3 regions of the Bacillus sp. GW821-FHT11D08 genome follow, and region 1 is predicted to be linked to each of the others. Evidence: riboswitches for the same ligand, from Rfam matches in the RefSeq annotation. Region 1 holds a riboswitch; each other region holds the start of a gene.

Region 1 (3,132 bases):
TTTGATATATCAAAACAAGGATATGTGAATTTCCTCAATAAATCGGTCAAAACCCGCTATGACAGGCAGCTGTTCGAAGCGAGACGCGAGCTTTTTGACAGCCGGGAATTTTTTGCGCCGGTTCAAAAGGAGATTGCCGCCATCATCACCCATATTCAATCTCCGCAAACATCAGCGGCGATATTGGATGCGGGGTGCGGAGAAGGGTCTCATTTAGCCGCCGTATGCAAATGGCTTCAGCCTGCTTTTTCCGTGACGGGAATCGGCATTGATCTCTCGAAAGAAGGTGTGATGCATGCCGCAAAGGCCTTCGGGAATCATATGGTTTTTGCCGTCGCTGATGTGGCGGATGCGCCGTTTGCCGACAGCTGTTTTGATGTCGTGATGTCTGTTTTATCACCTTGGAATTACAAGGAATGCAGCAGGCTTTTACGAAAGGGCGGCACAGTCATTAAAGCGGTGCCGCGGCGTGATTATTTGAAGGAAGTAAGGGAATTCTTCTTCGGAGACAGTCCTCGGCTGAATGACACCGCCGATTCTGCGGCCGGACGATTCCAAGCGGGCTTTCAAACCTTTGAGCGCAAACGGCTGTGTTACACAAAGACTTTAGCGCAGCCTGACCTCGAGCGGCTTGTGAAAATGACGCCCTTAACATGGAAATGTACTGATGACAGCATCCGGCGGTTTATCAGCCGGAAAGAGGCTGCTGTCACGATAGATATCGATATTTTAATCGGAACCGATCCGCTGTAAAACGGAAAAGACACGCTGATCGCGTGTCTTTTTTTATTTCCAGACTTCACCGGCAATGTTGACGACATGGCGCAGTTTTGCCCATTGCTGTTCTTCTGTGATCAGGTTTCCTTCCTCAGTGGAGGCGAATCCGCATTGCGGGCTGAGGCAAAGCTGATCCAGGCTGACATATTGTGAAGCTTCTTCAATCCGGCGTTTAATCGCGTCCTTGTCTTCAAGTTCGCCATGTTTCGACGTAATCAATCCAAGCACAAGCTGAAGATCAGAGCGTTTGACATAACGGAGCGGTTTGAAGCCGCCGGAGCGGGAATCATCATATTCCAGGAACAATCCGTCAAGGTCAAGCCCGTCAAAAATCGTTTCAGCCGCTGCATCATAGCCGCCTTCAGCCGTCCATGTGGATTGGAAGTTGCCGCGGCAGATATGCATCGTAACCTTCAGATCGTCAGGGCGGTCCTTGATGGCGTCATTAATGGAAGCGGCAAACAGCTTGCGCAGCTCATCCGGCGTCGTGCCGAAAGCTTCAATCTGACGAAGCCCCGCTTCTGATAAGAAAACGGCCCATGCGGTGTCATCGAGCTGAAGGTAGCGGCACCCGGCGTCATAGAAAGCTTGAATCGCTTTTTTATACGCTTTTGACACATCGTGCTGAAATTGTTTGTAATCATTCTGGTAGGACGCTTTTTCCAATTTTCCGCGGAAAAACAGCATATTCGGACTTGGGATGGTCATTTTCGGAACAGCATCGCCGGCAATGCTGTGCAGGAATTTATAATCTTCGAGCATCGGATGCTGAGAAAAATCAATGTCTCCCGTTACTTTAATGCCGCGCGCTTTCGTCTGTACGTTGTGAAACTGAATGCCGCTTTCAGGCGTAAACGCTTCGACGCCGTCTAAATTTTCGAGAAAATCAAAATGCCACCAGGCACGGCGGAATTCGCCGTCAGTCACGACATTGAGGCCGGTTTCTTTCTGCTTTTTCACACTGCGGATGATTTCTTTGTTTTCGATTTCGCGCAGCTGTTCTGCCGAAATCTCACCCGCCGCTCTTTGCAGGCGGGCTTGCTTCACAGCCGCCGGCCGCAGCAGGCTTCCGACTTGATCCGCGCGAAACGGCGGGTTTTTTCTTAGAAGCGTATGCAATGGTTGTTCTGTGTTTTGCTGTGACATGAACGATTCCTTCTTTCCTGATGAAATATAAAAAAACTCTTCCCTCGGATAGGGAAGAGCTTGCGTCCGCAAATCTCAACCTTATCTTCAGGATTTAGCACCATTCTGCTGAACAGCGGTTGCCGGGTATCATAGGGCCAGTCCCTCCACCTCTCTTGATAAGGAAATATGCTATTTTTCAGAATAAACTGTAATACTATTAATCTTAGTATGTTTTCTCATATTGTCAATATATTTCGATAAATATTTTTATTTGTCACCCTCAAATAGAATCATATCTATCACAATGGCGATCGCGAGACAAAGAACGATATCCTCTTCCTTTTCAATCTGCAAATGATAGGAATCGCCCCAGCTCATCCATGATTTGGTGACAGTCATCCGGTTTGATTTTCCGTCTGTCACTTGAAAATTCCGGCCCCACACATCGCCGGTAAGATCCCAGCCGAGTCCGGAAATTTCAAATTTCGGTTTGAAAAGCGTGACTTTCTTGATGACTTGGCAGACGGGTTTGCCGCTGACGGAAATCTCGTAACGGGGAACGAACGACATCAGTTTCTGATTGACGCTGGCGAGCGTGCGGCCGTCCAAATCAGTCAGCTTCAGTTCATCACCGAATGAAAACAGCTTTCCTTCAACATTGTAGACTTCTTTTCCGCTTTCAAGAAACACTTGAAAACGATTCTTAAACGTCAACATTCGCTCTTTGATGTAAAAATGGTACATAAAAAAACTCCTTTTTTATGTTGTACGAAAAAAGGAGGCGGTTGGTTTCATATCGGCCGGGTGCATAAAAAAAGGCTGCCGATTTTGCGGCAGCTGTCGTTTTTATGATAGCGGCATCCGGCGTTTTTGACGGATCGCATTTAAATCAATGATGTTATTCGTGTCGGCAGCTGTCACCAGCGGGCTTGTCTTTGGCGTTTTCCGGCGGTTGTCCTTACTGAAAGAGAAAACAAGATACCCTGTCAAAGCAGCAAAAATAAGTAGCATCATTTTACATACCTCCCAAAAAAAGTTTTGGTATTATTATTGTACGAAAAAACAAACGAAAAGTATTCAAACAATTGTCACTTTTTTAAAAAATAACGTCATTTTCCGTAAAAATGACTATGGGTTGAAGAAGTTTTGCTCTTGTTGTGGTTCTATAGATTGTATCGGCTGATGAATGATGATCGTTTATATAACTTTTTTACTATTTTTTGTAAG
Region 2 (3,132 bases), on a different contig from region 1:
ATTCTCCTAGTGCTTCTTTGCGAAGCGCATCCGCCTTGTCAGTACGCTCCCAAGGAAGATCCACATCATGACGTCCGAAGTGGCCGTAAGCAGCTGTCTGCTTATAGATCGGGCGGCGCAAATCAAGCATTTTAATAATGCCGGCAGGTCTCAGGTCGAAGTTATTCCGTACGACTTCGATCAGTTTTTCTTCAGAAGCTTTTCCTGTATCAAATGTATTGATGGAAATAGAAACAGGCTGTGCCACGCCGATTGCGTATGCAAGCTGCACTTCACAAGAATCAGCAAGACCTGCTGCCACGATGTTTTTCGCTACGTATCTCGCAGCGTATGCCGCAGAACGGTCTACCTTCGTCGCATCCTTACCGGAGAATGCGCCGCCGCCGTGGCGTGCATATCCGCCGTATGTGTCAACGATGATTTTACGGCCGGTCAGACCCGCATCACCTTGAGGTCCGCCGATTACGAAACGTCCCGTAGGATTGATGAAGTATTTTGTCTCTTCATCGATCAGTTCCTCAGGCACGACAGGATTAATGACATGCTCTTTCAGATTGCGCTGAATCTGCTCAAGCGTAATTTCCGGGTGGTGCTGAGTTGAAATGACGATCGCGTCGATGCGGACCGGCTTGTTGTTTTCATCATATTCAACGGTAACTTGCGTTTTGCCGTCAGGGCGAAGGTACGGAAGAATGTCTTCTTTGCGGACTTCGCTCAAACGGCGGGCTAATTTATGCGCCAAAGAGATCGGAAGCGGCATAAGCTCTTTCGTTTCGTTACACGCATAACCGAACATCAGGCCTTGGTCTCCCGCTCCGATTGCTTCGATTTCAGCATCGCTCATTGTGCCTTCACGCGCTTCAAGAGCCTGATCGACACCCATTGCGATATCCGCAGACTGTTCATCAATTGATGTTAAAACAGCGCAAGTCTCCGCATCAAATCCATATTTGGCGCGTGTGTAGCCGATTTCTTTAATCGTTTCACGGACTGTTTTCGGAATGTCAACGTATGTTGATGTAGTAATCTCTCCGCTTACCAGCACAAGTCCTGTCGTTACAGATGTTTCGCAGGCCACGCGCGCGTTCGGGTCATTTTTTAAAATCTCATCTAAGATACTGTCAGAAATTTGGTCACAGATTTTGTCCGGATGACCCTCAGTAACAGATTCAGATGTAAATAGTCGACGGTTTTTACTCATTCACTTTTCCTCCTGAAAAAAGATCTTTTGCAAGACCTTTTCATATGATACGGAACTCGCTCCCTCTTAATACAATGTCATACTATATCAGAGAATGTTAATTGGCATATTTTATGAAATAAAAAAACCTTTTCCACTCGAGGAAAGGGTTTGGTCTGTGTGCCTTTCACTCTTATCGCTCAAGGAAAATATTAAACCTTGCATCAGGTTAGCACCTTGGTTTCCCACAGTGTTTTCACCTGCTTTTTTACAGAGAAACCGGTTGCTGGGCTTCATCGGGCCTGTCCCTCCGCCAGCTCGGGATAAGAGTATCCGCTCAATGAAATATCTTATCGTAAAAGGGCGGAAAGTGTCAATATGAATTAAAGCGATTACGCGCCTTTATTTCGGGAAGCAATGGAAAAACACAAACAAAAAACCGCAAATAGTATAGACTATTTTCAGATATATGTTATACTAATTCCACATTCAGCGAAATACAAATAAACCGGCAAAGGAAGGTTTTTATGAAATTAGTTGATTTAACCGCAGATCTTCAAGCATTACTTGCAAGTCCGAATGTGCATCATAATTTATCGGCTCCAAAACTTACCGAAAAAGTGATCAGCCGAAATGAAGGAACGCTGACATCAACGGGCGCCGTACGCGCCACCACCGGCGCATATACAGGCCGGTCACCTAAAGATAAATTTATCGTCCGTGAACAAAGCACAGAAAATCAAATTGATTGGGGCGCGGTGAATCAGCCCATTTCTGAAGAGGCGTTTGAAAAGCTGTACGCCAAAGTCGTCAGCTACTTAAAACAGCGGGATGAACTGTTTGTGTTTGAAGGATTCGCGGGAGCGGATGAAAAATACAGACTCCCGATTACGGTCGTAAATGAATTTGCGTGGCACAATTTATTCGCGCGCCAGCTGTTTATCAGACCGGAGACGGATGAAAGAGACACGCAAGCGCAGCCTTTCACCATTCTCTCAGCTCCGCATTTTAAAGCAGATCCGGAGACGGACGGCACGCATTCGGAAACATTTATCATTGTCTCTTTCGAAAAGCGCGTCATTTTAATCGGCGGCACCGAATACGCCGGAGAAATGAAAAAATCAATATTCTCCATTATGAACTTCCTGCTTCCGCAGCAGGATATACTGCCGATGCACTGCTCAGCCAATGTCGGTGAAAAAGGCGATGTCGCCCTGTTTTTCGGCCTTTCCGGCACAGGGAAAACGACGCTTTCAGCCGATGCGGACCGCAAACTGATCGGCGATGACGAGCACGGCTGGTCAGATTCCGGCGTTTTCAACATTGAAGGCGGATGTTACGCTAAATGTATCAATCTGAGCGAGGAAAAAGAACCGCAGATTTTTCGTGCGATCCGCTTCGGGTCTGTTCTTGAGAATGTCGTGCTTGATGAAAAAACGGGTGAAGCGGATTACGACAATTCCTTCTACACGGAAAACACAAGAGCCGCATATCCGATTGAGATGATCGGCAATATCGTGCAGCCGAGCATTGCCGGCCATCCGCAGGCGATCGTCTTTTTAACGGCGGACGCATTCGGCGTGCTTCCTCCGATCAGCAAACTGACGAAGGAACAGGCGATGTATCACTTCTTAAGCGGGTACACCAGTAAACTCGCGGGAACCGAGCGCGGCGTGACATCTCCGCAAACGACTTTCTCGACGTGCTTCGGTTCACCGTTCCTTCCGCTTCCGGCGCATGTATATGCCGAAATGCTCGGGCATAAAATCGACGAACACGGCGTTCAAGTCTTCCTGGTCAACACAGGCTGGACCGGCGGAGGGTACGGAGTCGGAGAACGGATGAAACTTTCGTATACAAGAGCGATGGTCAAGGCCGCTATTGAAGGCAGACTGAACCAGACTGACATGACGGCAGACAGCATTTTCGGCCTGCGCAGTCCCGTTCATGTT
Region 3 (3,132 bases), on a different contig from region 1:
GGACGGATGTAAGATCATACTGCTCATTTACCCGATTAATTAATGTTCCTCCGTGCGGTGCTAAACTCATAATACATGATTCCTCCCAGTTAACAGATAAATAAACTCAGATTAATAGTTAAATGCCTCCGCCTTGTTCATGGACAGAGCGTTTCTCTTTTCGGATGGCTTTCATCAGACTGGCGGCTCCGCCAGCTGCCAAAAGCACGCTGGCCATCATAAAGATGGAATAGTAATCTCCTTTTAACAGCAGGGAGACAAGCAAATACGAAATCGACAGTGACAAAAACGGTGAAACGACCCATACTTTGAGCATCGTTTTCACGACTTCTTTATGAAAAACGTTCGGCCCGTTTTTGGCCATTCCGATACCGATAATTGATGATGATGTGACTTGCGCCAATGGGACCGGCAGACCGAAGACGGAACTGATAATGACAAGCCCCGCGCCGGTTCCTGAAAGCAGTATGCCTTCTCCGGCTGAAAATCTCGTAATCTTTTTCCCGTTGGTTTCAAGCACTTTGCGTCCTAAAAGCAGAGCGCCGAGAGCGACAAAGATGCCTCCGTACAGCGTTCCTTTGGACACGCTGAGCACGCCCGCAGCAACCAAAGGGCCCACCGCATTTGCGACATTGTTCATTCCGGCTGAAAAAGCTTCCCAAAACCCCGCAATCAGCAGCACAATCCCTAAAATCTTCTGTTTCCGACTCGAAATGACTCGAATATTCAGAGAACTGAATACCTTCGAGACGAGAAACGTGAAACAGAACGCGACGAACGGTACGAGCACCCAAAAACTCACGATGACTAAAAGATGCTGTAAAAACAATACTTTGTACGCGACGCCGACACCGACAATCGCCCCGACAGTGACCTCACTCGTCGACAGCGGAATGCCGAGCACATTCGCCGTGAATAATGATAGCGCCGCCGATCCGATAATAATGCAGACAATGGTGAGCGTAATGGTTTGTTCGGGAATGATTCCGCCGCTGATCGTCTTAACGACTTCACCGCCGCCGATAACCGCCCCTGACAGGACTCCGGCCGCGCAGATGATCAGCGCATACGTTTTCTTTTTAACTGCGCCGGACCCGTAAGCGACTCCCATTGAAGCCGCGGCTCCGCTGGCTCCGATATTCATGGCAAAAAACAGGCAGAATAAAATAGCGGCTAATTCCATCGGGCAGCTCCTTTATTCATGCAGTCCGCATTCTGTTTTCGCCATGCCGTTCCATCTGCCGCTCCGCAAATCTTCCGCGGTAAACGCAGGTGAAGTGCACGGTTCACAGCCGATGCTCGGATACCCCTGATCGTGGAGGATATTGTAATCCAGCTCATGCTTGGAAGTATATCTCCAGATGTCTTTCCATGTCCAATGGATCAGCGGGCATACTTTAATCGATTGAAACTTGTCGTCTTTATTCAGGAAATTCGTATTCGCCCGGCTCGGCCCTTGATCCCGGCGAAGGCCGGACAGCCATGCCGGATGCCCTGCGAGCGCTTCTCTTAACGGCAGAATTTTTCTGATGTAGCAGCACTGGTTCGGTTCTCTTTCCCACAGTTTATCTCCGTGCGCCTCGGCCTGTTCTTCAAGAGTAAGGCTGGGCTTTTTCAGGATAATGTTCAGTCCCGGGTAACGCTCTTTCACTTTTTCGATCGTTTCATATGTTTCTTTAAAGTGAAGACCCGTATCGAGAAACACGATTTCCGCGTCTTTCTTTACTTTAGAAATTAAATCGATCAGGACGATGCCTTCAATCCCGAAGCTGCACGCGTAAACAAGCTGGTCTCCGTAGTGGCCGTATGCCCATTTTAAAACGGACAGCGCGCCTTTATAGGAATCGTCTTCCGGAAATGTAATCGCCGGCTCTTCCCATGTGTCATACGTTAGCATTTTTCCTTTCCTCCTCCCGGAGACAATCAAACAGCTGTTGTTTTCTGCCGGTTGTCTTATCCCTCAATCTTTTTTTCATATAAAAAACTTTCAATCCAGCGGAATGAAAGACAGTGACCCGGTATAGCCCTTATCTTCAAAATGCTGTGCATTTTTCTGGATGCGGCACCTTGCATGACACGCAGGTTGCCGGGCGTCATCGGTCCAGTCCCTCAGCCGCTCTTGATAAGCTTTTTAGATTTGTACTAAATTTTAGCACAATTCTAACAGAAGTCAACCCGAGTTTTTTGATAGGAATAATAAAACAGGCCCTGAGGCCTGTTTTTATTGTCATTATTTTTTAAACCAATCTTTTGACTCGGGATTCTGTTTCCATGATTTCAGTTTCTCAATGTCATCTGAATGAATCGTTCCGTTTTCAAGCGCGACTTCAATCAGCGTGTCATAATCCGTTAACGAGTAATAAGGAAGACCCGCTTTTTTAAAGGCTTCTTTTGCTTTCGGCAGTCCGTATGTAAAAATGGAAATGACGCCGAGGACTTCCGCGCCCTCTCTTTGAAGGGCCGCTGCAGCTTCAAGCACGCTGCCCCCGGTAGAAATCAAGTCTTCAATCACGACTGTTTTTTGTCCTTTCTTAATGGCGCCTTCTATTTGATTTCCTTTGCCGTGCGCTTTCGGTTTGCTTCTGACGTAGCACATCGGTGCGCCTGCACGGTCTGCGAGAAGCGCAGCATGCGGAATGCCCGCCGTTGCAGTGCCCGCGATCATCTCCGCCTCGGGAAAATGCTCTTTCAGCAGTTTGCCGAGCCCGTCCGCCACATCATTTCTCACTTTTGGATACGACAATGTCAGACGGTTGTCACAATAGATCGGTGATAAAATGCCGCTCGCCCACGTAAACGGCTCATTCGGGCGTAAAAAGACAGCTTCAATGTGTAATAGATGTTTTGCGATAGCCTGTTTCATCGGCGAACGCCCTCCCATTCCAGTTTAATTGCTTCATATGCTTCAACGGGGTTTTCCGCTTTTGTAATTGAGCGGCCCACGACAATGGCTGACGAACCGTTTTCTTTCGCAAATAACGGAGTCGCCGTCCGGACTTGATCGTCAGCTGCGTCACTGGCCGTGCGGATGCCCGGTGTGACTGTCAGAAATGAAGGCCGGACCGCTTCATAAATGGCTTTTGTTTCATGCACCGAACATACCACTCCGTCCAGCCCGCACTCTTCCGCCAT

What was found. Region 1 has a riboswitch for S-adenosylmethionine ahead of AC1RRX_RS15290 (5-methyltetrahydropteroyltriglutamate--homocysteine S-methyltransferase). Riboswitches for the same ligand answer to the same signal wherever they lie in the genome.
Region 2: it holds a riboswitch for S-adenosylmethionine, as region 1 does, so the genes downstream of both, metK (methionine adenosyltransferase) here and AC1RRX_RS15290 (5-methyltetrahydropteroyltriglutamate--homocysteine S-methyltransferase) in region 1, are expected to answer to the same signal.
Region 3: it holds a riboswitch for S-adenosylmethionine, as region 1 does, so the genes downstream of both, AC1RRX_RS06775 (phosphoadenylyl-sulfate reductase) here and AC1RRX_RS15290 (5-methyltetrahydropteroyltriglutamate--homocysteine S-methyltransferase) in region 1, are expected to answer to the same signal.

Annotation. Positions count from the first base shown of each region.
Region 1 is NZ_JBXARS010000007.1:219,810-222,941, forward strand. Features, by position in the region: gene AC1RRX_RS15285 (methyltransferase domain-containing protein) at 1-753, shown strand, start outside; gene AC1RRX_RS15290 (5-methyltetrahydropteroyltriglutamate--homocysteine S-methyltransferase) at 787-1,923, opposite strand; SAM riboswitch class I at 2,002-2,088, opposite strand; gene AC1RRX_RS15295 (LURP-one-related/scramblase family protein) at 2,173-2,649, opposite strand; gene AC1RRX_RS15300 (hypothetical protein) at 2,752-2,919, opposite strand.
Region 2 is NZ_JBXARS010000003.1:523,463-526,594, forward strand. Features, by position in the region: gene metK (methionine adenosyltransferase) at 1-1,201, opposite strand, end outside; SAM riboswitch class I at 1,371-1,510, opposite strand; gene pckA (phosphoenolpyruvate carboxykinase (ATP)) at 1,708-3,132, shown strand, end outside.
Region 3 is NZ_JBXARS010000002.1:641,058-644,189, reverse strand. Features, by position in the region: gene sat (sulfate adenylyltransferase) at 1-70, opposite strand, end outside; gene cysP (sulfate permease) at 119-1,183, opposite strand; gene AC1RRX_RS06775 (phosphoadenylyl-sulfate reductase) at 1,196-1,897, opposite strand; SAM riboswitch class I at 2,025-2,129, opposite strand; gene pyrE (orotate phosphoribosyltransferase) at 2,231-2,863, opposite strand; gene pyrF (orotidine-5'-phosphate decarboxylase) at 2,860-3,132, opposite strand, start outside.